Regions from separate parts of the Actinotalea sp. genome, predicted to be linked through region 1. Evidence: riboswitches for the same ligand, from Rfam matches in the RefSeq annotation. Region 1 holds a riboswitch; the other holds the start of a gene.

The links. A riboswitch is a leader RNA that binds a small molecule or an ion and turns the genes downstream of it on or off. The one in region 1 is predicted to bind cyclic di-GMP.
Region 2: it holds a riboswitch for cyclic di-GMP, as region 1 does, so the genes downstream of both, PKY62_RS06000 (BldC family transcriptional regulator) here and PKY62_RS00470 (BldC family transcriptional regulator) in region 1, are expected to answer to the same signal.

What each region holds. Positions count from the first base shown of each region.
Region 1 covers NZ_DAORSQ010000002.1:16,226-31,332, forward strand. The annotation lists gene glyA (serine hydroxymethyltransferase) at 1-346, shown strand, start outside; gene PKY62_RS00465 (bifunctional methylenetetrahydrofolate dehydrogenase/methenyltetrahydrofolate cyclohydrolase) at 343-1,224, shown strand; cyclic di-GMP riboswitch class I at 1,408-1,481, shown strand; gene PKY62_RS00470 (BldC family transcriptional regulator) at 1,610-1,813, shown strand; cyclic di-GMP riboswitch class I at 1,997-2,072, shown strand; gene PKY62_RS00475 (BldC family transcriptional regulator) at 2,092-2,325, shown strand; gene PKY62_RS00480 (exodeoxyribonuclease III) at 2,457-3,272, shown strand; gene PKY62_RS00485 (MFS transporter) at 3,282-4,601, opposite strand; gene PKY62_RS00490 (ArsR/SmtB family transcription factor) at 4,656-5,243, shown strand; gene PKY62_RS00495 (bifunctional 3'-5' exonuclease/DNA polymerase) at 5,310-7,043, shown strand; gene PKY62_RS00500 (hypothetical protein) at 7,189-7,644, shown strand; gene PKY62_RS00505 (ABC transporter permease) at 7,675-9,000, opposite strand; gene PKY62_RS00510 (ABC transporter ATP-binding protein) at 9,000-9,755, opposite strand; gene PKY62_RS00515 (hypothetical protein) at 9,752-11,293, opposite strand; gene PKY62_RS00520 (hypothetical protein) at 11,335-12,366, opposite strand; gene galK (galactokinase) at 12,572-13,789, opposite strand; gene galT (galactose-1-phosphate uridylyltransferase) at 13,786-14,982, opposite strand; gene PKY62_RS00535 (DeoR/GlpR family DNA-binding transcription regulator) at 15,096-15,107, opposite strand, start outside.
Region 2 covers NZ_DAORSQ010000037.1:1,519-14,461, forward strand. The annotation lists gene PKY62_RS05970 (DEAD/DEAH box helicase) at 8-2,155, shown strand; gene PKY62_RS05975 (NUDIX hydrolase) at 2,250-2,672, shown strand; gene PKY62_RS05980 (DUF1801 domain-containing protein) at 2,783-3,214, shown strand; gene PKY62_RS05985 (hypothetical protein) at 3,291-3,689, opposite strand; gene PKY62_RS05990 (VanW family protein) at 3,699-4,499, opposite strand; gene PKY62_RS05995 (Gfo/Idh/MocA family protein) at 4,615-5,613, shown strand; gene PKY62_RS06000 (BldC family transcriptional regulator) at 5,797-6,027, opposite strand; cyclic di-GMP riboswitch class I at 6,044-6,119, opposite strand; gene PKY62_RS06005 (MalY/PatB family protein) at 6,236-7,429, shown strand; gene PKY62_RS06010 (Hsp20/alpha crystallin family protein) at 7,496-7,936, opposite strand; gene adhE (bifunctional acetaldehyde-CoA/alcohol dehydrogenase) at 8,206-10,932, shown strand; gene PKY62_RS06020 (hypothetical protein) at 11,062-11,508, shown strand; gene PKY62_RS06025 (aldose 1-epimerase family protein) at 11,602-12,543, shown strand; gene PKY62_RS06030 (M15 family metallopeptidase) at 12,606-12,943, opposite strand, start outside.

The sequences.
Region 1 (15,107 bases):
GGTCTCGGTGCTCACGGGCGGCACGGACGTGCACCTCGTGCTGGTGGACCTGCGGGCCTCGAACCTCGACGGCCAGCAGGCCGAGGACCTGCTCCACTCCGCAGGGATCACCGTCAACCGCAACGCGGTGCCGTTCGACCCTCGCCCGCCCCGCGTGACGTCCGGCCTGCGGATCGGCACGCCGGCGCTGGCCACCCGCGGGTTCGGCGACACCGAGTTCACCGAGGTCGCTGACATCATCGCCACGGCGCTCATCGCGGGCCGCGGTGCGGACCTGGACGCCCTGCGCGCCCGCGTCGCGCGTCTCGTGGACGACTTCCCGCTCTACCCGGGCCTGGCGCAGTGACCGCACGGATCCTCGACGGGACGGCCACGGCCGCCGCGGTCAAGGCCGAGCTGGCCGAGCGCGTCGTGGTGCTCCGGGCGCGGGGCGTCACCCCGGGGCTCGGCACGGTGCTCGTGGGCCAGGACCCGGGCTCGCAGGCGTACGTGGCGGGCAAGCACCGCGACTGCGCCGAGGTGGGCATCGCGTCGATCCGCGAGGACCTGCCGGCCACGGCCACCCAGGCCGAGGTCGAGGCCGCCGTCGACCGCCTCAACGCGGACCCCGCGTGCACCGGGTACATCGTCCAGCTGCCGCTGCCGAAGGGCATCGACACCAACGCGGTGCTCGAGCGGATCGACCCCGCCAAGGACGCAGACGGCCTGCACCCGACCAACCTCGGGCGCCTCGTGCTGCGGGTCAACGAGCCGGTCACCTCGCCGCTGCCGTGCACCCCGCGCGGGATCCTCGAGCTGCTCGCGCGGTACGGGATCTCGGTGGCGGGCCGGCACGTCGTCGTCGTGGGCCGCGGGACCACGGTGGGCCGGTCGATCGGCCTGCTGCTCACGCGGCGCGAGCACAACGCGACGGTCACGCTGACGCACACCGGGACGGCAGACCTCGGCGCCCACCTGCGCACGGCGGACGTCGTCGTGGCGGCGGCGGGGGTGCCGGGGATCGTCCGGGCCGCCGACGTCAAGCCGGGAGCCGTGGTGCTCGACGTCGGGGTGTCGCGCGTCGCCGACCCGGCCGGCGGCCGGGCGCGGCTCGTCGGTGACGTCGAGGCCGGCGTCGCCGACGTGGCCGCGTGGCTCTCGCCCAACCCCGGCGGGGTGGGCCCCATGACCCGCGCGATGCTGCTGGCCAACGTCGTCGAGGCCGCGGAGCGCGCCGTCGGCTGAGCCGGCAGCGGTGGGTTCGGCCCAGGCCCGGGCCTTGACCCGGCGCGGGCGGGTGCCACGGTGGCCCCCACCCGGCCCTCCGATGTGATCCAGATCACACAAGGCCTGCCTCAAGCATGTCCGGTTTGCGCCCGATGTCTGGTGTGAAGGCTTCGCCGGGTTCGTCCGGTCGGGGCCTTCGGTCAACGACAAGGGCAAACCCGCCGCGAGGCGGGGACGCAAAGCCAGGGGCCCGACGGGGCAGCCCAGCTGCCGAACGACGAGAGGCATCCCCATGCAGAGCACCACGCCTTCACAGCGACGCCCGCTCGCGACCCTGCGTCCCGCGTCGCAGCTCCCCCCTGCCCCCGTCGCCGCGTCGGCCGCGCCCACGGCTCGCCGTCCGGTGCCGGCGGTGGACATCGACCCGCTGCTGACCCCCAACGAGGTCGCCCAGATGTTCCGGGTCGACCCCAAGACGGTGACCCGCTGGGCCAACGCCGGCAAGATCACGACGGTGCGCACCCTCGGGGGCCACCGCCGGTTCTCCGAGCGGGAGATCCGCACCCTGCTCGCCGTCGTGCCGACCCAGGTCCCCCTGCCCGCCTGAGCGGAGCACCCACGCGTCCGCGCCGGCCGCCCCACCGGGGGCGGCCGGCGCAGCGACGTCAGGGCGGTCGCCTCGCGTCGTGCGAGATGTGACGCAGGTCACACCAGAACTTCCTCAAGGATGTCCGGTTTGCGCCCGATGTCAGATGTGGAGGCCACGCCGGACACCCGGAGGGCCTCCTGTCAGCGACAAGGGCAAACTCGCCGTGAGGCGGGGACGCAAAGCCAAGGGGCCCCACGTGGGCAGCCCAGCTACCGAACGACTTAGGGGAATCCTTCATGCGCACCATTCCTGCTCCGCACCGTCCCGTCACCACGGCGACCGTCGAGGCCCTGCTCACACCCGGCGAGGTCGCGATGCTCTTCCGCGTGGACCCCAAGACGGTGACGCGCTGGGCCGACGCGGGCAAGATCTCCACGGTGCGCACGCTCGGCGGGCACCGCCGCTTCTCCGAGCGCGAGATCCGCGGCCTGCTCGGCGCCGTCCCGTCCCAGGCGTCAGCGCAGCACTGAGCGCGGGCGTCCGCGCAGCACCGGCCCGCTGGCGACCGCACCGACGGCCCGACCGCCGGCGCGTCGGGTGGTGCGTCGACCGACGCCGCGCAGTCCCCACGGACTGGGCGGCGTCCGTCGTCGTCGGCGGGATGGGGTTGGATGACGCGGTGCTCACCATCGCGACCGTCAACGTCAACGGCATCCGCGCGGCCTTCCGTCGCGGCATGGCCGACTGGCTCGCCGTCCGTCAGCCCGACGTCGTGCTGCTGCAGGAGGTGCGGGCCCCCGACGAGATGGTGGGCGAGCTCCTCACGCCGCCGGCCTGGGATCTCGCGCACAGCGAGTCGATGACCAAGGGGCGCGCCGGCGTGGCGATCGCCTCCCGGCTGCCGATGAGCGCCGTGCGCATCGGGCTCGACCACGGCGTGGCCACCAACTCGGGCCGCTGGGTCGAGGCCGACCTCGAGCTGCCCGGCGGCGGCACGCTCACCGTCGTCTCGACGTACCTCCACTCGGGCACGGCGCAGACGCCCTCGATGGACGAGAAGTACGCCTTCCTCGACCTGGTGACCGCCCGCCTGGCCGCGCTGCGGTCGGCCGGCGCGCACGCCGTCGTCGGCGGCGACCTCAACATCGCGCACACGGACGCCGACCTCAAGAACTCGCACGGCAACCGCGGGGCCGCCGGTTGCCTGCCGCGCGAGCGGGCCTACCTCGACGGCTGGTTCGCCGACCAGGGGTGGGTCGACCTCGGGCGCGCCCTGGCCGGCGACGTGCCGGGCCCGTACACGTGGTGGTCCTGGCGCGGGCAGGCCTTCGACAACGACGCCGGCTGGCGGATCGACTACCAGGTCGCGACCCCGGGGCTGGCGGAGCTCGCGCGGGAGGCGACGGTGGACCGTGCCGCGAGCTACGCCGAGCGCTTCAGCGACCACGCACCGTTCGTCGTGCGGTACGACCTCTGACGGGTGCGGTCACCGCGCGACGTCGTCGTGCGCGGAGAGTTCCGGCTCGGCGCGTCCCGGCTGGGCGCTGTCGGGCACGGCGAGGTCGCGCATCCGCATCAGCGGCGAGAAGACCACCGGCAGCGCCGAGGCCGCCGTGAGCCCCACCGCCACCCACAGCGTGGGCACCACGCCCAGGTGCGTGCCGAGCCACCCGCCCAGCAGCCCGCCGAGGGGCAGCGTGCCCCAGACGATGAACCGCACCGAGGCGTTCATCCGCCCCAGCAGGGCGGGCGGGCACAGGCGCTGACGGAAGCTCACCTGCGCGACGTTGTAGACGACGACGCCGAAGCTGAACAGGACGCCGCCGACCACGAGCGTCAGCTGCGCCGGCACGCCGGCACCGGCCAGGGGTGCCGCCAGGGGCGTCAGGGCGAAGGCGACCGGGAACAGCAGCGCGCTGACCGGGATGGACCGGCCCTCGCCGATGAGGCGCGCCACGCGGTCGGCGAGCACGGCACCCGCCAGCCCGCCGATCGACGACGCGGAGAAGACGACGCCGAGCGCGACCTCGTCGAGGCCGAGCACCCGCAGGGCGTAGAGGACGGTGAGCGCCCCGCCGACGGCGCCGCCGAGGTTGCCGATCGACGTGCACGCGACGATCCGGCGCAGCAGCGGCTGGTGCACGACGAACCGGAGCCCCTCGGCGATCTCTGTGCGCAGCGGCCGCCGGTCCGCCGGTGACGGCAGCGTCTCGACGGCCCGGATCCGCCCGACGGCGAGTGCCGAGGTCACATAGGTCACGACGGTGACGGCGATGAGGAGCGGAGCTGCGACGAACCGCAGCAGCATCCCGCCGAGCGCCGGGCCGGCGACCTGCGCCACGGACGCCGTCGCCTGGAGCTTGGCGTTGCCCTCGACGATCCGCGCCAGGCCCACGAGACCCGGGACGTAGCTCTGGTGCGCCACGTCGAAGAAGACGGTCGCGGCGCTGAGCACCAGCCCCGCGCCGTAGAGCAGGGGCATCGACGCGTGCCCGGTGAGGGCGGCCGCCACGACGACCGCCAGCACCGCGGCCCGCACCAGGTCCGCGACCACGAGCGTGCGCCGCTTGCGCATCCGGTCCACCCATGCCCCGGCCGGGAGCCCGATGAGCAGGAAGGCCGCGGACTCGGCAGCGGTGAGGGCGCCCATCTGGCCGGCGCTGGCATCCAGGTGCACCACGGCGTAGACGGGCAGCGCGAACGCGGTGAGCTGGGCCCCGAGCTGGCCGAGCCCGTCGCCCACCCACAGCCGCCGGAAGTCGGGGTGCCGGGCGAGCGAGGGGGGACGGGCGGGGGCTGGGTCCACCCGGGCAGCATGGCGAAGCGATTGGGCAATGTCAATCGGTCGTAGGATCGCGGCATGGCCACCTCGGCGCACGACGCACCGGTCCCCGCCGGCCGGGCTCCCGGCGGTGCACCACCTCCCGACCCCGAGCGGGAGCGCGCCGCCGCGCAGGCCGATGCCGAGGCGGACGCCCGCGCGCTCGCCTCGGTGCTGCGGATGCGCATCCTGCGGCTGTGCCTCGACGAGGCTCGGACCAACCGCGAGATCGCGCGTCGGCTGGGCAAGGACCCGGCCACCACCTACCACCACGTGCGCACGCTGGCCGCGCGGGGCTTCCTCACCGCCCAGCCCGAGCGGCGCGGCGCCCGGGGTGCGCGCGAGGTGCCGTACCTGGCGACCCGCAAGTCCTGGCGCACCCCGATGCCGCAGGGGCAGGACCGCGTGCTCATCGAGACCTTCCTCGAGGAGGTCGCCGAGGCGGACCCGGCGACGGTGGCGACAGCTCGGCTCGGCGTGCGGCTGAGCCCGGCGGCGTGGGCGGAGGCCCAGCGCAGGTTCGGAGCCCTGCTGCAGGAGCTCGCCGACCTGCCGGCCGATCCCGACGGCACCCCGTACTCGATCTTCGTCGCGCTCCACGAGGACGCGGGACGCCGGGCCGACTGAGCGGCGGTGAGCGGCGGTGCTGGCGCGACCGGCGAGGCGTGTCGGTCCGGCCCGCGACAATGGACCGTGTCCTGGATCCTCGTGCACGACGACGCAGCGCGGCCGGGCGTCGTCGTGCTCCAGGAGTGCTCGGACGACGGCGCCCCGCTCGGCCGCGCCGAGCTCCCGGTGCCCGACCTGCCCGCAGCCGTCGCCGCGCGCGAGGCGGACCGGCCGCGCTGGGTGTGGGACGACACGGCGCGCCGCTACCCGCAGCTGCTCGCGGCAGGCGTCCGGGTCGAGCGCGCCCACGACCTGCGCCTGTGCCACGCCATCCTGCGCCGCAGCGCCCGCACCGCCGGCTCGGAGCTCGCCGTCGCGCCAGACGGCCCGTGGGACGAGCCGACCACCCCCGTGCGCCCGGTGCGCCCCGCGGACGGGGTCGACAGCCTGTTCGACGACGCCTTCCTCACCGGCTCGAGCGACCCGGCCCGCGCGGCGACGCCCCCCGCCGGGAGCGACGGCGCACCACGGGCGGCCGCGGACCCCGGCCCCCTCGCCGAGCTGACCCGCCAGCTGGCCGCCGTCGCGGGGTCCGCCGAGCCGGGCCGCCTGCGCCTGCTGCTCGCGGCCGAGTCCACCGGCGCGCTCATCGCCGCCGAGATGCACCACGACGGCCTGCCGTGGGTGGCCGCCGAGCACGACGCCCTGCTGACCCGACTGCTCGGCCCTCGCCAGCCCGCCGGCCGGCGCCCCGCGCGGCTCGAGCAGCTCGTCGAGCAGGTCCGCACCGCGCTCGGTCAGCCGGGCCTCAACCCGGACTCGCAGCCGGACCTGCTGCGCGCGCTGCGCTCGGCGGGGCTCGACGTGACGTCCACGCGCGTGCACGAGCTGCGCGAGCTGGTCCATCCGGTGACCGCGCCCCTGCTCGAGTACAAGAAGCTCGCCCGGCTGCTCAGCGCCAACGGCTGGGCGTGGATGGAGGCCTGGGCAGCCGACGGTCGGTTCCGGCCCGACTACGTGCCCGGTGGTGTGGTCACCGGCCGGTGGGCGTCCAGCGGAGGCGGCGCCCTCCAGCTGCCCAAGGAGGTCCGCGCGGCGGTGCAGGCCGACCCCGGCTGGCGGTTCGTGGTCGCCGACGCGGCGCAGGTCGAGCCGCGCGTGCTCGCCGCGATGTCGGCCGACGGCGCGATGGCCGCGGCGGGCCGAGCGGCTGACCTCTACCAGGGGGTCGTCGACGCCGGGATCGTCGAGACCCGCCAGCACGCGAAGGTCGCCATGCTCGGCGCCATCTACGGCGCCACCACGGGGGCCAGCGCCGCACTCATGCCCCAGCTCACCCGGGCCTTCCCGCGCGCGGTCGCGCTCGTCGAGGACGCCGCGCGCGCCGGGGAGCGCGGTGAGGTGGTCTCCACCTGGCTCGGCCGGTCCTCGCCCGTTCCCGGAGCGACGTGGCAGGCGCTGGTGCTGGCCGCTGCGACGGAGGGCGCCGAGGCGGACGACGCCCGCGAGGCCCGGCGACGTCGGCGGGACTGGGGCCGCTTCACGCGCAACTTCGTGGTCCAGGGCACCGCAGCGGAGTGGGCGCTGTGCTGGATGGCGGCGCTGCGGCGGCGCCTGCTGCGGATGGACGGGCGCCCGCACCTGGTGTTCTTCCTGCACGACGAGGTCATCGTGCACGCGCCGGCGGACCGCACCGACGAGGTGGTCGACGCCGTGCGGGCGGCCGCGGCGGAGGCGGGCCGGCTGCTCTTCGGCAGGTTCCCGGTGGACTTCGCGCTCGACGTCTGCGTGGTCGAGCGGTACGACGAGGCGACGTAGGCGTGGTCGTGCCGCCGAGGTCACGCAGCGCTGCGCCCGCCGGTCGTCGGGTGGCAGGATGCGGAGCACGGTCCCGGGCAGAGGACCGGTCGACGCGTCGCCGGGTGCGGCCCACCGTCGGCGCGGCACTCAGGGGGAGCAGCACATGGACGGCGTCGCAGCGGCAGTGGTCACCGAGGTCCCGTGGTTCTGGGTCGCGACGGGGTTGTTCGGGGTGATGTTCTTCTGCATCGCCGTCCCGGCCTCCGCGGCCGGCAAGGTCGACAACCTCGGCATCGACTCCCTCAACGCCCTGCAACGTCGCTGGCCCGTCGCGGCGGTCGGCGTGTTCGGCCTGCCGCTGCTCTTCGCGGCGCTGGGCGGGGTCGCCTTCCTGCAGGCCGGCATCGTGGCGAACCAGCGCACGGTGGCGGCGATCGAGGACCACTACGGCGTCGCGCTGGGCGTCGACGCGCTCGACCTGCCCGAGGAGGAGACGTCGGTCCCCGTGGTCGTCCCCGGAGCCGACGGCGACGTGACGGGCGAGCTGACCCGGCTCGACGGCCGCTACCACCTCATGGTGCCCAACGACCGGTTCCAGCTCGTCGAGTACGGGCGCTGACGGCGGCGTCGGCCCGGCCCGCCGTGCGGCCTACGTCCCGCCGCGCAGCGCGGTGATGGGCTCGATCCCGGCAGCCTTGAGCGCGGGGTAGGTCCCCGCGGCGAGCCCGATCACCCCGCCGAGCAGGGCGGCGGCGAGCACCACCCACGTGTCGAGCAGGGGCGTCCACTCCTTGGCCAGGGACACGGCGACCACCACGAACACCCCGAGCGCCGCCCCGATGAGCCCGCCGAGCAGGCCGATCACGCCGGACTCGACGAGGAACTGGTTGCCGATGTCGGACCTCTTGGCGCCGAGCGCCCGGCGCAGGCCGATCTCGCCGACCCGCTCGCGCACCGACAGCAGCGTGACGTTGGCGATGCCCAGCCCGCCGACCAGCAGGGCCACCGCCCCCAGCGCCAGGAAGATCGCGTTGATGTCCGCCTGGACGCTCTGGCGCAGGGCCGACGGCGGCGGGGGGACCTCGACCGTGATCGCCTCCGGCGTGGTCGGGTCGAGCGCGAGCGCGGCCTGCGCGTCGAACACCGGGCCGGCGCCCACCGCGATGGTGCCGTGCGCCTGCTCCAGGGCCGTGAACGCGAAGTCGGCGCGCGCGGTGCCCACGGGCAGGATGACCGCGTCGAGCAGGTCCGTGCGGCGCTGCACGCCGGCGATGATGCCGATGACCGTGTAGGCGCGCTCGCCGATGAAGATCGACGGCTGGCGGTCCACGCGGTTGACGCCGAGACGGATCGCGGCCCGCGCCCCGAGCACCACCACCCGGTCGGCGCGCTCGTCGTGCCCCGCGTCGAAGAAGCGGCCGGTGACCACCTCGCCCCGCACGGCGTCGAGCAGCCCCGGTGTCGCGGCCAGCACCTGCGGCGGCGCGGAGGCGGCGACGGACGGGTCGTTGACGGGCACGGCGGTGATCGTCACGTCCCCGATCGACACCGCCCCCACGGCGCCGACGGACTCCACCCCGGCGATCCGGCTCAGCCGGTCCTCGACGTCCCACGGGATGCGGCCCGTGGTGCGTCGGCCGCCCTGCGTCTGGCTGGTGGCCGGCTCGACGAGCACCTGGGTGGCCGCGACGGCGTCGAACTGCCGCGCGATCTGGCCGGCCGCGGTCTGCGCCAGCCCGATGGTCACCACGAGCGACCCGATGCCCAGCACCGTGCCGATGATCGTCAGGATGAGGCGGCCCGGCTTGGCGGCGATGCCGTGCGCGGACTCCGCGACGAGGTCCCGCAGGCCGAACCGGTCCAGCGGGTTGCCCCGGGGGACGACGGCGCCCGGCCGCCCGGACGGGTGCGACCGGCCGGGCAGGTGCAGCCACGTCGGGCGGCGCAACCACCCGGGCCGCCGGACGCGGGCCATCAGCCCACCTCGGTCAGCACGCCGTCGGCGATCCGCACCCGGCGCTGCGCACGCGCCGAGACGGCGTCGTCGTGCGTGATGACCACCAGGGTCAGGCCGTCGCGGTGCAGCTCGTCGAACAGGTCGAGCACGCCCTCGGACGTCGCGGAGTCGAGGTTGCCGGTGGGCTCGTCCGCCAGCAGCACGTGCGGCGAGGCGATGACGGCGCGCGCGACGGCGACGCGCTGGCGCTCGCCGCCGGACAGCACGGTGGGCAGGAAGTCGAGCCGGTGGCTCAGCCCCACGCGGTCGAGGGCGGCAAGGGCGCGGTCGCGGCGCTCGCTGCGCGGCACGCCGCTGTAGAGGGTGGCGAGCAGGACGTTGTCGAGCACGCTGCGCTGGGCGAGCAGGTGGAAGGACTGGAACACGAAGCCGATCCGACCGCCGCGCAGCGCCGCGCGGTCCCGCTCGGGCAGGGTGCCCGTGGGCACGCCGTCCAGCAGGTAGTCCCCGGTGGTGGGGCGGTCGAGCAGGCCGAGCATGTGCAGCAGCGTGGACTTGCCCGAGCCGGACGGTCCGATCACCGACACGTACTCGCCGCGCTCGACGCGCAGGTCCGTGGCCCGCAGGGCGTGGACAGGGGGATCTCCGGGGAACGTGCGCGTGAGGTCCCGCAGCTCGATGACGGGACCCGTGAACGCGGGCTCCGCGGTCGCCTCGTGCTCGGGGTCCCACCGCTCGGCGGCCGAGCCCCCGAGGTCGTCGAGCAGCGTCATCCCTCACCCTCGTCGGTCGCCTCGTCGGTGGGCTCCTCGTCCTGCGTGGTGCCGGTCACGCCCACCACCACGCGGTCGCCCTCCTCGAGCGTCCCGTCCACGGCGCTGACCTCGACGAACCCCTCGGCCGCCAGCCCCGTCTCGACGGTGACGAGCGTGGAGGTGCCGTCGTCCGCGAGCACCTCGACCCGCGCCTCGCCGCCCGGTCCGGCCGTCAGCGCCGCCGTCGGGACGGCCAGCACCTCGCCCTCGGTCGAGCTGACGGGGATGGTCATCCGCACGTTGGCGCCCTGGAGCTCCGCGCGCTGCTCGGGGGTCAGCTCCCCGGGCACGACGACGACGCGCGTGCGCCCGGCCGTCGGCTCGGTCCCTGCCACGACCTCGCCGACGGACTGCACGGTGCCGGCGACGTCCTCGCCCCCGGGCAGCGTGATGGTCACGGCCGAGTCCACGGCGATGAGCTCGGCGTCGACGTCGGGCACCTGACCCGCGATCTGCAGCGTGGCGCCCGAGACGCTCATGACGCCCGTGCCGCCGGCGACCGACCCTCGGCTCACCTCGACCGAGTCGACCCGGCGCGGGGTCGCCGCGAGGTAGACCACCTCGCTGGCAGGGAGCGGGGTGAGGGTGCCGGTCCGTGCCTTCGCGAGCTCTGTCTGGGCGTCCGTGAGGCTGCGCTGCGCCGCCGACAGCGTGGCCTGGGCCTCGGCGGTGTCCGCCGGGGCGTTGAGCTCGTCCCGGACGGCGATCTTGGCGGCGAGGTCGCCCTCGGCCGCCACGACGGCCACGGGGTCGCACTCCGGGGCCGTGGGGTCCGTGCAGGCGGCTCGCGCGGCGTTGAGCGCCGCCTGCGCGGTGTTGACGTCGGCCTGGGCCTGGACGCGCTGCGACTGCGGCGTGCCGGACCGGGCTGCGGACAGCCCGCGCTGCGCCGCGGCGACCTGGTCCTGCGCCGAGCGCACCTGGGCGTTCGCGGCGTCGACCGCGCCCTGGGCGTCGTCCCCGCCCGTGGGGGCCGGGTAGCCGACCCGCGCGTACAGCGCGGCCACGCCCGACGACGTCGCAGCGTCGTAGGCCGCGGAGGAGGCGTCGCCGGGATCGATGCCCAGGGCGACGAGCGCCGCCTTGAGCTGGAGCACGTCCGGCCCCGAGACACCGGGGCGCAGCGTGCGGTAGACCGGCAGCTCGCCGGTGAGCAGGATCACGGGCCGGCCGGCGACCTCGAGGATCACCTGGCCGGTGTCGATCGTCGCACCCACCACGGGCACCTGGCCGGTGACGATCGCCGGCCCCCCGATGTCCCCGGTCTCGAGCACCACGCTCACCGGGTCCTCGTAGATCGCGTCGCCGCGCAGCACGACGTCGTTGGCCAGCGCGCGCCGCTCCACCGGGACCGTGATGGGTCCGGCGGCCGGCGCGGCGGCCTGGGCGGCGGCGTCGGCCGGCGACGTGATGAGCCGGCTCAGGCCGAGGCCCGCGCCCAGGCTGACGACGGCGACGAGCGCCATGATCCAGAGCGTGCGGGTCGAGCCCGTCATCGGCGGGGCTGCCTCTCGGGAGGTCGGACGGCGGCGGGTGATCAGGACTTCGAGGCCTGGTAGGCCTCGAGCCATGCGTCCAGCGCGTCCTTGTGCTCGTCGACGAAGTCCTGCTGGTACTCGAAGTTCACCTCCTGCTGGATCTCCGTGTACCTCACCTCGTCGCGGCAGGTGTAGTCGGCGACCGCGGTCTCGATCTCCTCGGTGGTCAGCGCGGAGAGCTGCTCCTGGATGGCCTCCTCGATCGCGAGGTAGTCGTCCTCGCCGGCCTCCGGGTCCATGTCCGTGTACGCCTCGTCGTAGACGGCGTTGACCTTCTCGTAGAACTGCTGCTCCGCGTCGGACACGGCGGCCAGGCCCGCGTAGCCGGCGTCGGCCATGCACGAGGCCCACTCGGCGTCGAGGCCGGCCACGCGCGGGTCCGCCATCGAGGCCTCCCACATCGCCGACATCTCCTCCTGCAGCGCGGTGAACTCCTCGTCGTCCATGCCGTTGCCGGACTCGTAGACGTCGTGCTGGGCCTTGCCCTGGCAGCCGGCCGTGGTCCAGTCGTACTCGATCTCCTCGCCCTCCTCGGTGGGCTCGGTGTACGTCTGCTCGCCGTACAGCGCCGCGTAGTACGCGGTCTGCTCGGTCTCGGACATCGACTCGACGTACTCCTGGTTGGGGTCGACCCACTCCTCGCCGGTCGCCTCCGGGTCGGGAGTCTGCTCGCCCCAGGGGTTGGTCGTCGCGCCGTAGCCGTACTGCTCCGCGAACTCCAGCGTGCCCCACTCGACGTCGAGGTCGTCGCTGCTCGAGACCATCCCGCCCTGGCTGCTGTAGTCGACCGGGGTGTACTCGAACCCCTGCTCGGCCATGCACTCGGCGACGATCTCCTCGACCTCCGCCATCTGGGCGTTGGCGGAGTCCTCGTCGTAGTCGCCGTACATCTGCTCGAAGTAGGTGTCGAGCGGGCCGAGCGGCGTCTCGTCGTCGGTGGGCTCCGCCGTCCCGCCGCCACAGGCGGTCAGGGTCAGGACCAGGGCCGTACCGGCGGCGGCTGCGAACGTCCGGGTGGGGTGCGACGACATGATGGTGCCTTCCTGAGTGCGTGTCTCGAAGCGACCGTAACCCCCCTGGGCCCCGGCGAAATCGTTCTCAAGGATGAGGATCGTCACCGCCTAGGATGACCTAGGTCATCCTAGGCACGCCGGGACCCGACCGCACGGACCTTGTGCCCGTTCGGCGAGGTCGGTCGCGGCCCGCCGGTACGGACCGTGTGCCCGAGCGATGAGGTCAGTCGCGGCCCGCCGGATCGGCAGCCTGCGCGACGAGGAACGCCGGCGCCGACCACCCGGCGTCCGCGAAGGCCTGGGCGACGGCGGCGGCGACCGGCTCGGCGTCCTCGAGCCGGACCAGCGCGATGGCCGAGCCGCCGAACCCTCCGCCCACCATCCGCCCGCCGAGCGCGCCGGCGCGCACGGCCGCATCGACCGCGAGGTCGAGCTCGGGGCAGCTCACCTCGTAGTCGTCACGCAGGGAGGCGTGGGCGGTGCTCAGCACCGCACCCAGCTGGTCCACGGCATCGGCGTCCAGCAGCGCGACGACCTGCTCCACGCGGGCGATCTCCGTGACGACGTGCCGCACCCGGCGGGCGACGGTGTCGGCGTCGGGAGCCGCGCCGAGGCGAGCCAGGGCGGCGTCGAGGTCCGTGACCTCGCGCAGCGTGGTGACGCCCAGGGTGTCCGCCGCCGCCTCGCACACGGCGCGGCGGGAGGCGTACTGCCCGTCGGCCAGCTGGTGCTCGGCGCGGGTGTCGATGACCAGCAGCGCGAGCCCGTGGGTGGCCAGGTCCAGCGGGATGTGCCGCGTGGAGCCGTCGCGCGTGTCGAGCAGCAGCGCGTGGCCGGCGCGGCAGCGCAGCGAGGCCGACTGGTCCATCCCGCCCGTCGCCGCGCCGGCGATCTCGTTCTCCGCGCGGATGCAGATCTCGGCGAGCCGGGCGCGCCCGGCGTCGCTCGCCGCCAGACCCAGCTCGTGCACGTCGTCGAGCGCGACGGCCACCGCACTCTCCAGCGCCGCGGAGGAGGACAGTCCCGCGCCGTACGGCACGCAGGAGTCCACGACGGCGTCGAACCCGTGCACCGGGTGCCCGGCCTCACGCAGGGACCAGGCCACCCCGGCGACGTAGGCCGCCCAGCCGGTCACGGTCCCGGGTCCGACCTCGGCCAGGTCCAGGGTGATGAGGCCCGCGGCGGACTCCTGCGCGGAGGCGAGCCGCACCACGTCGTCGTCCCGGCGGCGCAGGGCGACGTACGTGCGGTGCGGCAGTGCCATCGGCAGGCACAGCCCGCCGTTGTAGTCGGTGTGCTCACCGATGACGTTGACCCGACCAGGGGCGGACCAGACGCCGTCGGGCGCCGTGCCCCAGCGGGCCACGAACGCCGCGGCGACGCGTGCCGCCCCGACCGGCCGGTCCCAGGAGTCGAGCCACTCGACGGGAGCCGCGCTCATCGGATCTCCTGCAGGTGGGCCGCGATGCGCTCCGGGGTGGTGTCGCTGATCCAGGCGGCGAGGCCGGACTCGACGCCCGCGAGGTACTTGAGCTTGCCCGGGGCGCGCAGCACCGAGAAGAGCTGCAGGTGCAGCCGGCCGAGCTCGCGGCCCTCGCCGACGACGGCCTGGTGCCAGCCGGCGATGTACGGCAGGGGGATGGGCGTGCCGTCGTCGGGCTCGACGAAGAAGCGGTCCAGCCGGCCCAGCAGCTCGAGGTAGGCCGCGGCGAGATCGTCCCGCTCGGCGTCGGTCAGGCCCGGCAGGTCCAGGACGTCGCGCTTCGGGGCGAGGTGCACCTCGACGGGCCACTTGGCCGCGGCGGGGACATAGGCGACCCAGTGCTCGGTCTCCAGGACGATGCGCGTCCCCGCGCGGCGCTCGGCGGCGACGACGTCGGACAGCAGGTGGCGACCCGTGCGCTCGCGGTACTCGCGCGCCTGGGTGAGCATCGCGGCCGTGCGCGGGGTGGTGAACGGGAAGGCGTAGATCTGTCCGTGCGGGTGCGGCAGCGTGACGCCGATCTCCTTGCCGCGGTTCTCGAAGCAGAAGACCTGCTCGATGCCGGGCAGTGCGGACAGGACCGTCGTGCGGTCGGCCCACGCCTCGATGATCGTGCGGACCCGGTGGGCGGTGAGGCCGCCGAACGACCCGGTGTGGTCCGAGGAGAAGCAGACGACCTCGCAGCGGCCGGCGGCCGGGCGGGCCGGCCAGAGCGGCTCGCCGTCGACGTCCCAGCCCTCCGCGGAGCCGTCCGGCAGCACCATGAGCGCGGGGAAGCGGTTCTCGAACACGACGACGTCGTACGCCGTGTCCGGCACCTCGCCGTCGGAGTAGGCGGTGCCCGACTCGCTGGTGCGCGCGGGGCAGAGCGGGCACGCGTCGGCTGCGGGGAGGAACGTGCGGTTCATCCGGTGCGAGGCCATGGGGATCCACTCGCCCGTGAGCGGGTCGCGGCGCATCTCCGGACCGGTGGCGGGGCGCTCGACGCCGTCCGGGCCGGGGATGGGTGCGAAGCGGTGCGGCAGAGGGCGCGGGTCGTCGAGGCGGCGGGTGGCAGCGCCCGAGACGTACGGCTCGGTGTCGTCGAAGTAGATGAGGTCACGGCCGTCGGCGAGGGTGGTTGCCGTGCGGCGGACTGCTGGGCTGGTCACGATGCTCCTGCGGGTCGCGGTGGGTGGTGCGTGGGGTGCGGTGCGGTGCGGGTGGTGCGTGCGTGCGGGCTTGTGGCGTGGCGTGGCGTGGCGTGGCGGGTGGGCGGGCGGGGTCAGCCGTGGCC
Region 2 (12,943 bases), on a different contig from region 1:
AGGAGATGTGGCACGACCAGGCCAACGTGGGTCCGGTGGCGCGCGCCCTGACGTCGGCGCCCAGCGCCGCCGCGCCCCGCGTCCCGCCGAGCAGGGGATCATCCCGGTGCTCGCCGAGGTGGCCCGCGAGGTCGACAACGCCGTGCAGCGACCGCCGACGCGTCCGGTGGTGCGCACGAAGTTCCAGGTCGTGGCGCTTCTCGTGCGCGAGGAGCGCGCCCGGGTGATGGCCGACGGTGGCCCGACCGAGTCGCGGCGCGCCAACCAGCTCAAGCGCCTCGACGGGGTGGCGACCCTGCTGGCCAGGACCGCTGCCCGCGACACCTCGCTGCTCGAGCTGCTCGCCGAGGACGCCAGGGTCTCCGACGCCGCGCGAGCCTTCAAGGCGACCCTGATGCGCGCCGGCGGGCTGGAGCCGCCCGAGGAGCCAGCACCCGCCGCGCCGGCCGCACCGGCGCCCGGCGCCGAGACCCAGGTGGTGCCCCGGTCGGTGGTCTCGCGCCAGCTCGCGAACCCGTTCCTCGCTCCGGACTTCGAGGCCGCGGCCGCACGGATCGCCACGCGGGCGCGCCGACTTGCCGGGTGGGAGCTGCTCGAGCCGCTCTTCCGGTCCTTCGAGCACGCCGCCACCGGCGCTCCCGCCTGCATGGCGCTGCCCGAGGCCCGCTCCGTGCCCGTTCCCCACGGCCGGGAGCTGATGCCGCACCAGGCCCAGGTCGTCGCGGCCACGGCCCGCGGCCATCGCACGTTCCTGCTCGCCGACGAGCCCGGGCTCGGCAAGACCGCCCAGGCGCTGCTCGCCGCCCAGGTGGCCGACGCCTACCCGCTGCTGGTCGTGGTGCCCAACGTGGTGAAGACGAACTGGGCGCACGAGGTCGGCCTGTGGACGCCGCAGCGGCGGTCCACGGTGGTCCACGGCGACGGCGACCGGGTCGACGGGTTCGCGGACATCGTGATCGTGAACTACGAGCTCCTGGACCGGCACGTCGGCTGGCTCGGCGACCTCGGCTTCCGCGGCATGGTCGTCGACGAGGCGCACTTCATCAAGAACAAGGGCTCCCAGCGCTCCCAGCACGTCCTCGCGCTCTCCGAGCGGATCCGCGAGCGCGCCGCCCGGCCGCTGCTGATGGCGCTCACCGGCACCCCGCTGATCAACGACATCGAGGACTTCCGGGCGATCTGGCAGTTCCTCGGCTGGATCGACGACACGAAGCCGCTCGGCGCGCTGCAGACCGCCCTCGAGGACACCGGGCTCACCCCGGCCGACCCGGGGTTCTCCGCGGCCGCGCGGGCCAGCGTGATCGACATGGGCATCGTGCGCCGCCGCAAGGTCGACGTGGTCGCCGACATCCCCGCCCGCCGGGTGGCGGACCTGCCGGTCGAGCTCGACGGCGCGGCCGGCCGCTCGATCCGTGCCGCCGAGGCCGCGCTCGCCCGCCGGCTGGTCGGTCGCTACCGGTCCGCCGTGGAATTTCGCACCGGCGGCGGCGTGGTGGACGGTGTCGACCATGAGCTCGCTCGCCGGGTGGCGGCGGCGGAGCTCAAGGACTCGAGCTCGCAGACCGGTGGCGAGAACGTGTTCACGATGGTCCGCCGGATCGGCCAGGCCAAGGCCGGTCCGGCCGCCGACTACGCCGCGCAGCTCGCCCGCAGCGTCGGCAAGGTGGTGTTCTTCGCCAAGCACGTCGACGTGATGGATCAGGCAGAGCAGACCTTCGCCGATCGCGGCATCCGCTACGCCTCGATCCGCGGCGACCAGACGCGCACGGTGCGCGAGAAGAACATCGCCGCGTTCGTCAACGACCCTGACGTGTCGATCGTGGTGTGCTCCCTCATGGCGGCGGGCGTGGGGCTGAACCTCCAGGTCGCCTCGAACATGGTGCTGGCCGAGCTGTCCTGGACCGACGCCGAGCAGACCCAGGCCATCGACCGGATCCACCGGATCGGCCAGGCCGAGCCCGTCACCGCGTGGCGGATCATCGCGGCACAGACCATCGACGCCAAGATCGCCGAGCTGATCGACAGCAAGTCGGGGCTGGCCGCCCGGGCGCTGGACGGGGCGCGGGACGAGGACGTCACCTCGTCCACGGACGTGCAGCTCGACGCCCTGGTGGGGCTGCTCACCGACGCGCTCGCCGCCGAGGGCGTGGCCTGAGCCTCCGGACGACCACCACGCCGGACTGCCCGCTGCACGGTGGGCGCCCGGTGACGCCGACCGTTCGCACGGCGGCCTGTGCAAGGCTCCCGTCATGAGCGACCACACCGAGGTTCAGAGAGTCGCGGCCTACGGCGTGGCCATCGACGAGGACCGCGTCCTGCTGGTGAGGGCCAGCGCCACGTCGCACTTCGCGGGGGCATGGTCCCTGCCGGGAGGCGGCGTCGACCACGGTGAGCACCCGGCGGACACGGTCGCGCGGGAGTTCGGCGAAGAGACCGGGTTGGCGGTGCGGATCGATGGACCGTGCGCGGTCTTCAGCGACGTGGTGGCCATCCCGTCGAAGACCCAACGGCTGCACTCGGTGCGGCTGTGCTATCCCGTCAGCGTCGTCGGCGGCAGCCTTCGCGACGAACGCGACGGGTCCACCGATCTGGCCCGGTGGGTTCACCTCGGTGAGGCCGCCCGGCTCCCAGCGATCGCACCCTTCGTGACAGCAGCCATCGAACGCGCCTGACGTCCTCGGCACGCGGACGCGGGCGAGGGGTCTCGCCGCCTCAGCCACGCCCCGCACCCCTCGGCCCGCTGTGACCTCGGCCAGCGTCTCCGTTGCTAGCGTCTGTCCCGATGGACATCCACGAGCTGCTCGAGGCCTACCTCGACCGTCAACCCGAGCCCAAGCAGGCCGACCTGCGGCAGGTTCACGCGCGCATGCTGGCGGAGTTCCCCGGGTGCAGGCTGTGGTTCCACGACGGCACCAACGAGGGTGGCAAGGTCGTGGCCAACCCCAGCATCGGCTATGGCGTCTCCACCATCCACTACGCCGACGGGTCGTCGCGGGACTTCTACCGCATCGGCCTCAGCGCGAACACCACCGGCATCTCGGTGTACGTGCTCGGTCTCGACGACAAGACCTTCCTGGCGCGCACCTACGGCCCCTCGATCGGCAGAGCCAGCGTCACGGGGTACTGCATCAGGTTCAGGCGCCTCGACGGCATCGACGCCGAGGCCCTCCACGCGGCCATCCGACACGGGATGACCGTCGATCGGACCGGTTGAGCGCAGCCATCAGCGTGGTCGCGCCACTCGACCCCGTGCGGGAAGCGCGCGCCCCGTGCCCACCCGCGGGAGTTCTTCAGCCTGAGGCGTCGATCCGCCGGCATGCCTCGACGAGCGCCGCGATGTCGCCCTCGATCGCGGTCAGGTCGTCACCGACGATGGCGCTGTCGGCGGCCAGCGCGTCGCGGACGTCGGCCATGTCGTCCCGGACGACCGACAGGTCGTGCGCCAGGCCGTCGTACTCGTGGTCGGCCGCGGCAGCCGTGTCGGCGGCCCCCCGGAGGATGTCGACCCACTCGGCAGCCACGCCAGGGCTGAAGGAGGAGGAGTCCTGGCCGGATCTACCGATCACTGGCACTGTCCCTGCCGTCGCGCAGGCCAGCCGGGCCTGTTCACCCGGCGAACCTGTCTGAGCACCGCACCCGGCCACGAACGCGCCGATGACCAGCCATGTCGTGACGTGCCCCACCCGCATGGCGCCACGCTAGCGGCCTGCCTCGAGGAACGGCTGGTACATCAGGAGGGCCTGGTTCGCGGCCACCAGCTCGTCGCCCACCTCGACCCCGTCGGCGTCCCGCACCCGGCGTCGCACGACGTTGTGCCGCAGGAAGACCCCGGGGGCGTCGTGGGTGATGACGTGGTGCGCCTCGTAGAGCTCGTACGTCCAGGGCACCGGGGCGTCGGCCGTCCAGCGTCCCTCCAGGTGCGTCGCCGTCACCCGAAGGTCGAGGCGGAAGGTCGCCGTCGTCCCGTTGCGCACCTGCAGGTCCAGGACGGGCCACGCGCACGTGGCGCCGCTGCCGAACGGCTGCGTGCGGCCGGCGTCGGGGAACACGTCGTAGCTGTGCCGCCAGCGCTCGGTGACCGTCAGCGGCGTGTGCAGCGTCATCCAGTAGAGGAGGTTCGTCGCCTGGCACATGCCGCCGCCCACCCCCCGGGACAGCCGGCCGTGGTCGAGCACCAGCCCGTCGCGGAAGCCGCGCCGGCGGGTGGGCGCACCCACGTGCTTCCAGAACGAGAGCGTCTGCCCCGGCCGCACCAGCAGCCCGTCGAGCCGCGCCGCGGCCAGGCCGAGGTTGACCGCCTTGCCACGCTGCAGCACGGGGTCCAGCCCGGCCAGGTCCCGCACGAGGGGCGTCGCGTGCTCCGCCACCGCGTGCTCGTGGCCGTCGAGCGGGCCGCGGGAGAGCCGCAGGTCCCCCGCCCGCCGCCACTGCACCTCGCGTCGCACCCGGCGCACCGCTGGCGCCACCCAGCCCCTGACGACCGCAGCCCCCGGCACCATCTCGCCCCCTCGCGACACCGCAACGCTAGCGCCCGCCCGCGACCGTGCGAGAGTGCTGGGTGTCCCCCCGGTCCGGCGGGACGCCCCGACCCGCCCCTCCCGGAAGGACGCCCCCATGGACGCGCAGCAGCTCAAGGTCGCCGTCGTCGGCACCGGCGCCTGGGGCGAGCAGCACGCGCGCCTGTTCGCCCAGCGCCAGGACACCACGCTGTGCGCCGTCGCCGGGCGCGACCCCGGGCGTACCGAGGCGCGCGCCCACGCCTACGGCGCGACGCCTTACACGGACGTCGACGCGATGCTCGCGACGGAGCAGCCCGACCTCGTCACCGTGTGCCTGCCCAACGAGGCGCACTTCGCCCCGACGATGCACCTGCTCGGCACCGGGGTGGCGCTGCTGGTCGAGAAGCCGCTGGTCTTCGACCTGACCGAGGCCGACGCCCTGCTCGCCGCGGCGTCGGAGCGCGGCACGTTCTTCTCCATCAACCTCAACCACCGCTACGCCGAGCCCGTGCAGCTGGCGCACCGCGCGATCGCCGACGGCACCCTCGGCGACGTCGTCTTCGTCACCTGGCGGTTCGGCGGCGAGCCCAACTGGGGCACGTCCCCGCACGGCAACCTCATCGAGACCCAGGTGCACGGGCTCGACATGATCGAGCACCTCTGCGGACCGATCACCTCCGTGATGGCCCAGATGTACGACGGGACGCGGCCGGGCACGTTCACGACGGTCGCCGTCGCGTTCGAGCTCGCGGGCGGCGGGGTCGGCACGCTGCTCGGCACCTACGACTCGTCGTACGCCTACCCGGACACGCACCGGCTCGAGGTCAACGGCACGCTGGGCAGGGTGGTCGTGGAGGACACCGTGCGGCGGTTCAGCCTGTCGCTCGCGGGTGACGAGACCGCCCGGGTGTGGCAGGCCGGGTACTTCGACGACGAGGCGCGCGGCTTCCACCGGACGTTCGACCGGCACGTCGACGCCGTGCTGGCGGCCCTGCGCGCCGGGGAGGCGCCGCCCGTGCACGCGCGGGCCGGACGGCGCGCCCTGGAGCTGGCGCACGCGATCATCCGCTCAGCCGAGCAGGGCGTGCGGATCGTGACGGCCCCGACCGTCTGAGGGCCTGCCGACCGACGTGCATGCCGTCCGAGGGGCATGCCGTCCGAGGCATGCCGTCCGAGGCATGCCGTCCGAGGGGCACAGCGGCCGGTCCGGCCGGCGAGCGTCGCCGTCGGGCACCCCGGGAACGGCGACGGCCCGCCGGCCGGAGCCGACGGGCCGTACGGGTCGATCGTGGGGCGGTCAGTCCGCCAGGCCGCGCGGCGCCGGGACGCCGGCGAGCAGGCTGCGGACCTCGGCCTCGCTGTAGCGGCGGTGCCCGCCGAGCGTGCGGATGGCCGAGAGCTTGCCGGCCTTGGCCCAGCGCGTGACCGTCTTGGGGTCGACGCGGAACATGCTGGCGACCTCGGAGGGGGTCAGCAGGCTGCCGCGCGCGTCACGCACGGGGCCGGGGGTGAGGGTGTGAGGCGACATCTGCGCGTCCTGTCTTTCGGTTGGCCCGGCCGACCACGTGGGTCCCGATGGCTTTGCGTCCCCACCTCGCGATGGGTTTGCCCTTGTCGTTGACAAGGACAGGGTTACACAATCCGGACATCTGCGCAAAGGACCTCGGTCGATGCGTATCGTTTTCACCCACTCGTACCAACCGTCCCCTGTGTCCCGGCTCGCGTACCGTCGAGGGATGTCACCGCCCGCCCTCGTGCCGTTCGACCCCCGCAGCCTCGAGGCGCTCACCCCCGCCGACCTGCGGGCGCGCGGCAGCCTCAAGTGGACGGCCGTGACCACCGAGATCGCCGCGTGGGTTGCCGAGTCCGACCTCGGCACCGCGCCGGCGGTGACCGCTGCTGCGGTCGCGGCCGTCACCGACGGCCTGACGGGCTACCTGCCGCCCGCGCCACGCGCTGCCATGGCCCAGGCCTGCGCCGACTGGCACCACCAACGGTACGGCTGGGACGTGCCCGCCCGCTGGGTGCACCCCGTGGCGGACGTGCTCGAGGCGCTGCACGTGGCCGTCGAGCACTTCTCGCGGCCGGGCTCCGCCGTCGTGGTGCCCACCCCCGCCTACATGCCCTTCCTCACCGTCCCGCGGCAGTGGGGTCGCGACGTGGTCCAGGTCCCCATGACCACCGACGGCGGACGCCCCGTCCTGGACCTCGAGGCCATCGACGCGGCGCTCGGGGCGGGCGGCGGCCTCGTGACCCTCGTCAACCCGCACAACCCGACGGGCCGCGTGCACACCCGCGACGAGCTGGCCGCGCTCGGCGCCGTCGTCGAGCGGCACGGCGCCCGGGTGTTCGCCGACGAGATCCACGCCCCCCTGGTCCACACCGGGCACCGGCACGTGCCCTACGCCTCGGTGTCGGCGGCGACCGCGGCGCACACGATCACCGCGACCTCCGCCTCCAAGGCGTGGAACATCCCCGGCCTCAAGTGCGCCCAGCTCATCGTGTCCAACGAGGCCGACGCCGCGACGTTCGAGCCCGTGTCCTTCCTCGCCACGCACGGCGCGTCGACGCCCGGGGTGCTCGCCAACGCCGCCGCCTACCGCGAGGGTGGCCCGTGGCTGGACGGCGTCCTGGACTACCTGGCTGGCAACGCCACGGCGCTGGCCGACGTGCTCGCCGAGCACGCCCCGGCGGTCCGGTACACCCCGCCGGAGGGCACCTACCTCGCGTGGCTGGACCTGCGAGCTGCGCTCGCGGGCCACGACCTGCCCGTGGGCCGGTGGCTCGCCGAGCATGCCGGGGTCGAGGTGGTCGACGGGATCCGGTGCGGCCGGGTGGGGCTCGGCTTCGCGCGGCTGACGCTGGCGATGCCACGACCGCTCGTCGTGGCGGCCGGGCGACGGATCGCCGCGGCGCTCGCCGAGGCCTGACGCGACGACGGGCGCCGCCCCCGCAGGGGTGGCGCCCGTCGTGCGCGCCGCGGGGCCCGGCAGGCGTCAGCCGCCGGTGATGGCCGTCGGCGTCCCGGCGTGCGTGATCTCGATCCGCCGGGGCCTGGCCTCCTCGGCGACCGGGATCGTCAGCGTGAGCACGCCGTCGGCGTAGCGGGCCTCGATGGCGTCCAGCGCCAGGCCGCGGCCGAGCGTGAGCTGACGCACGTACGTGCCGGTGGGCCGCTCACGGACGAGCCACTGGAGCTCGCCGTCGGGCTGGGCGGTGCGCTGGGCGCGCAGCGTCAGGGTGCGGTCCTCCACGCCGACGTCGATGCTGCCGGGATCCACCCCGGGCAGGTCGACGTGCGCGACGTAGTGGTCGCCGACCCGGTACAGGTCCATCGGCATCGCCGGCACCTGGGCCATGGCCGTCTCACGCATCGGGCCGAGCAGGTCGTCCATCCAGCGGGCGCTGCTGGCAAAGGGGTCGAAGCGGGTAGCCATCGCGGTCCACCTCCTCACGAGGTGCCCCGGACCCTCCGGGGCACGGTTCGCCCCGTCCGGAGCCCGGTGGGCCCGGCGGGCGGCTACACCACCAGTGTTAGCACTCTCGCGCGTCGAGTGCCAGTCTTCGCCCGGACCCGGGACAGCCGAAGGTCCCCGTGCCAGACTCCCAAGGACCTTTGGCACACGATTTTTCGGTGATGGCGACCTAGCGTCAACACCGGGTCAACGGCGATCCTCCACCTGTCCAGAAGAACCGGGAGATGCCCGTGAGCACACGCGCAGCACGAAGCAAGGCCGCAGACGACGTCATCGACGCACCGGCCGTGCCCGCCTCGCCGATCGACGCCCTCGTCGCCGGAGCCACCAAGGCCCTGGCCGCCTACGCATCGTTCACCCAGGCCGACATCGACCACATCGTCAAGAAGGCGTCGGTCGCGGCACTCAACCAGCACGGCCAGCTGGCCAAGCTCGCGGTCGAGGAGACCCGCCGCGGGACGTTCGAGGACAAGGCCGTGAAGAACATCTTCGCGTGCGAGCACGTGACGAACTCCATGGCGGAGCTCAAGACCGTCGGCATCATCTCGCGCGACGACCTCAAGGGCATCGTCGAGATCGCCGAGCCGGTCGGGGTCATCTGCGCGATGGTCCCGGTCACCAACCCGACCTCGACCGCGATCTTCAAGTCGCTCATCGCGCTGAAGACCCGCAACCCCATCATCTTCGCGTTCCACCCCTCGGCCCAGGAGTGCTCGATCGCGGCCGCGAAGATCGTGCGCGACGCGGCCGTCGCCGCCGGCGCCCCCGAGCACTGCATCCAGTGGGTCACCGAGCCCTCGATGGACAACACCAACGCGCTGATGAACCACCCGGGGGTGGCGCTCATCCTGGCCACCGGCGGCAACGCGATGGTCAAGGCCGCCTACTCGTGCGGCAAGCCGGCGCTCGGCGTCGGCGCCGGCAACGTGCCCGCCTACATCGAGAAGTCGGCCAAGCTCAAGCGGGCCGTCAACGACATCGTCATGTCCAAGTGCTTCGACATGGGCATGGTCTGCGCGTCGGAGCAGGCAGCGATCATCGACACCGAGATCTACGACGAGGCGATGGCCGAGTTCTCCCGCCTGCACGCCTACCTCTGCACCCCGGAGGAGAAGGCCAAGCTCGAGCGGCTCATCTTCGGCGTCGAGGCCCGGGACGCGAACTGCGCCGGCGCCAAGCTCAACGCCTCCGTGGTGGGCCAGAGCCCGCAGTGGATCGCCGAGAAGGCCGGCTTCACCATCCCGGCCGACGCCTCGATCCTCATGGCAGAGGTGTCCGAGGTCGGCCCGTCCGAGCCGCTGACCCGCGAGAAGCTGGCCCCCGTGCTGGCGATCCTGCGCGCCGAGAGCACCGAGCACGGCATCAAGCTGGCCGAGCAGATGGTCGAGTTCGACGGGCTGGGTCACTCCGCGGCGATCCACTCCCTCGACGAGAAGCTCGTCGAGGAGTTCGGCGCCCGGGTCAAGGCCACCCGCATCATCTGGAACTCGCCCAGCTCGCACGGCGGCATCGGCGACATCTACAACTCGTTCATCCCGTCCCTGACCCTCGGCTGCGGCTCGCACGGCCGCAACTCGGTCTCGAACAACGTCTCGGCGGTCAACCTGGTGAACATCAAGCGGATCGGTCGTCGCAACAACAACCTCCAGTGGTTCAAGGTCCCGGCCAAGACGTACTTCGAGCCGAACGCCATCCGCTACCTCGCGGACATGGCCGACATCCACCGCGTGACGATCGTCACCGACGCGACGATGACCAAGCTCGGGTTCGTCGACCGGATCCTGGACGTGCTGGCCCGCCGGCCCGAGAAGATCTCGCTGCAGATCATCGACAACGTCGAGCCCGAGCCGACCATCGCCTCGGTCGACAAGGGTGCCGAGCAGATGCGCGAGTTCGGCCCGGACACGATCATCGCCCTCGGCGGTGGCTCGCCGATGGACGCCGCCAAGGTCATGTGGCTGCGGTACGAGCACCCGGAGATCGTCTTCGCCGACATGCGCGAGAAGTTCTTCGACGTCCGCAAGCGTGCGTTCAAGTTCCCGACGCTCGGTGAGAAGGCGCAGCTCGTCTGCATCCCGACCACCTCGGGCACGGGCGCCGAGGTCACGCCGTTCGCGGTCATCACCGACCAGAAGACGGGCGTCAAGTACCCGCTCGCCGACTACGCGCTGACCCCGACCGTCGCGATCATCGACCCGGCGCTGACCGGCAAGATGCCCGCGTCCCTCGCGGCCGACTCCGGCTTCGACGCCCTGACGCACGCCACCGAGGCCTACGTCTCCGTCTACGCCAACGACTTCACCGACGGCATGGCGCTGCAGGCGATCCGCCTCATCTTCGCCAACCTCGAGGCGTCGGTCGTCGGCGGCGGCGCGGCGGTCGAGGCCCGCGAGAAGATGCACAACGCGGGCACGATCGCCGGCATGGCCTTCGGCAACGCGTTCCTGGGGATCGTGCACGCCATGGCGCACACGATCGGCTCGAACTTCCACCTGGTGCACGGCCGGACCAACGCGACGCTGCTGCCGCACGTCATCCGGTACAACGGCACCATCCCCACGAAGTTCAACAGCTGGCCCAAGTACGAGCACTACGTCGCCCCCGAGCGCTTCCAGGAGATCGCCAAGACCCTCGGTCTGGCGGCGAGCACCCCGGAGGAGGGCGTCGAGTCCTACGCCCGTGCCGTGGAGGAGCTGCGCGACCGCGTGGGCATCCCCCGCTCGTTCGCCGCGCAGGGTGTCTCCGAGCAGGCCTTCATCGGCAAGCTCGACGACCTCGCCATGCGGTCGTACGAGGACCAGTGCGCGCCCGCCAACCCGCGGATGCCGATGCTGGACGACATGAAGGACCTCATGACCGCGGCGTACTACGGGACGTCGCTGCAGGACGTGCGCTCCCGGCGCACGGCGGCAGGAGCCGCGGAGGAGCCCGCCCAGGAGGCTGACTCCGCGTCCTGACGCACGGGTGTGCCCCGCTCGGTCGCGCGAGCGGGGCACACCTGTGTCCGGGCACCTGTGTCCGGGCACCTACGGCTCGGGCGCGCCGCAGGGCGGGCACACTAGGGGGACCGACCCGAGGAGTGCACCATGCGGACCCGCCCGACCCTCGCCGTGACCGCGGCCCTCACCCTGACCGCCGCACTCGCCCTGACCGCCGTGCTGGCCGGCTGCGACGCCGTACCGGTCGATCTCGACCGGATCGGCGAGCAGGTCCAGCAGGGCGTCGACGACGCCCGCGGTTCGCTCGACGACCTCCAGGGCGCGGTGCAGGACGCGGCCGGCCTCGACGAGGCGGCCCGCACCGCGGTGCAGGGCGCCGCGACGCAGGCGGAGGAGGCCCTGGCGCAGGCGCGCGCCGCCGTCCAGGACGGCGCGACCCCGGAGGCGGTCGACGAGGCCCGCGCGGCACTCACGGAGGCCAAGGCCGCCCTCGCTGCGGCGACCGAGGGCGTGCCGGAGAGCCTCAGGGGTGTGCTCGACGAGCTCGCCGGCCAGATCGACGGCGTCATCGCGGGGCTCGGCGACGCCGGCTGAGCCTGCGGCGTCACGGCGTGCAGGGCGCCGCGCCACGGACGACCTGGGCCCTTCGGTGCGTCCCGTCGGGCGTCCGGCGGATACGGTGGCCAGGTGACGAGCCACGCCCCAGCACCCCTGTCCGGCCACCAGATCGAGCTGGTCCTGGACGACCAGCAGGCGACGATCACCGACGTCGGCGCGAAGGTACGCCGGTACGCCGTCGGCGGTCGCGACGTCTTCACCCCGTTCCCTGCCGACGTGCCCGCGCCCGCCGGTCACGGTGCCGTGCTGGCGCCGTGGCCCAACCGGATCCGCGACGGCCGCTACACGTTCGAGGGCGTCGAGCGCCAGCTCGACCTGTCCGAGCCCGCGCTGGCGACCGCGCTGCACGGGCTCGTGATGTGGCAGCGCTGGACCGTGGCGCCGGTCGAGGACACGGCGCACGCGACCGGCCAGGCCACCACCCTCGAGGTGCGGACCTCACCGAGCGGCGGCTACCCCTTCGACCTCCTGCTGCGCGTGACGTACCGCCTCACCGCCGCGGGCCTGCACGTCCAGGCGTCGGCGACCAACCTCGGCGAGCACGTGGCGCCGTACGGGATCGGCTTCCACCCGTGGCTCTCCCCCGGCGACGCGTCGCTGGACGAGTGCACGGTGCGGCTCGACGCGCGCACGCGCGTCCTCGTCGACGAGCGGCTGCTGCCCGTGGGCACGGCGCCGGCCGAGGGCGACTTCGACCTGCGTGCGCCGCGCTCGCTGCGCGGCCTCGACCTCGACGACGCCTACGTCGACGTGCTGCGGGACGCTGACGGTCTGTCCTGGATGCACCTGAACGGCCCGGACGGCCGGACGGCCGCCGTCTGGATGGACGAGTCGATGGACACCTGGCAGGTGTGCAGCGGCAACCACCTCGGGGCCGTGGACTGGCGGCGCACGGGCCTGGCCGCCGAGCCGATGAGCTGCATCGCGGACGCCTTCCGGACCGGCGAGCGGCTGATCCGGCTCGAGCCGGGCGCCACGCACGAGGTCACCTGGGGCGCCGCGCTGCTGTGAGTCCGGCGGCCCTGGCCGTCGGCGGGGCGGGCCGCCAGACGGCAGGCGTCAGACGCCAGGCGTCAGTGCGTGTCCCAGTTGGTGCCCTGGGCCGTCGTGCCCGGCACGTACTCCCAGTGCCACGGCTCGTAGGCGCCCGAGCCGCCGGCCCGGGCCCACTGCGGGTTGTCCCAGCCGAAGACCGGGCCGTTGGCCCGGAGCCAGTCCTGGACGGCCTGCGAGTTGGTCTCGACACCGCACAGGTCGACCGCGAGGCCCCAGCCGTGGTTGGACGTCCCCGGCGTCGCCGCGAGGCCCGGCTTCGTGTACGCGAGGCGCCGCTGCTCGGCGAGCGTGCGGTACGAGTCCGTGATGCACAGGTCGCGGCCGAAGACGACGGAGAAGCTGTCGTTGAGCTCGG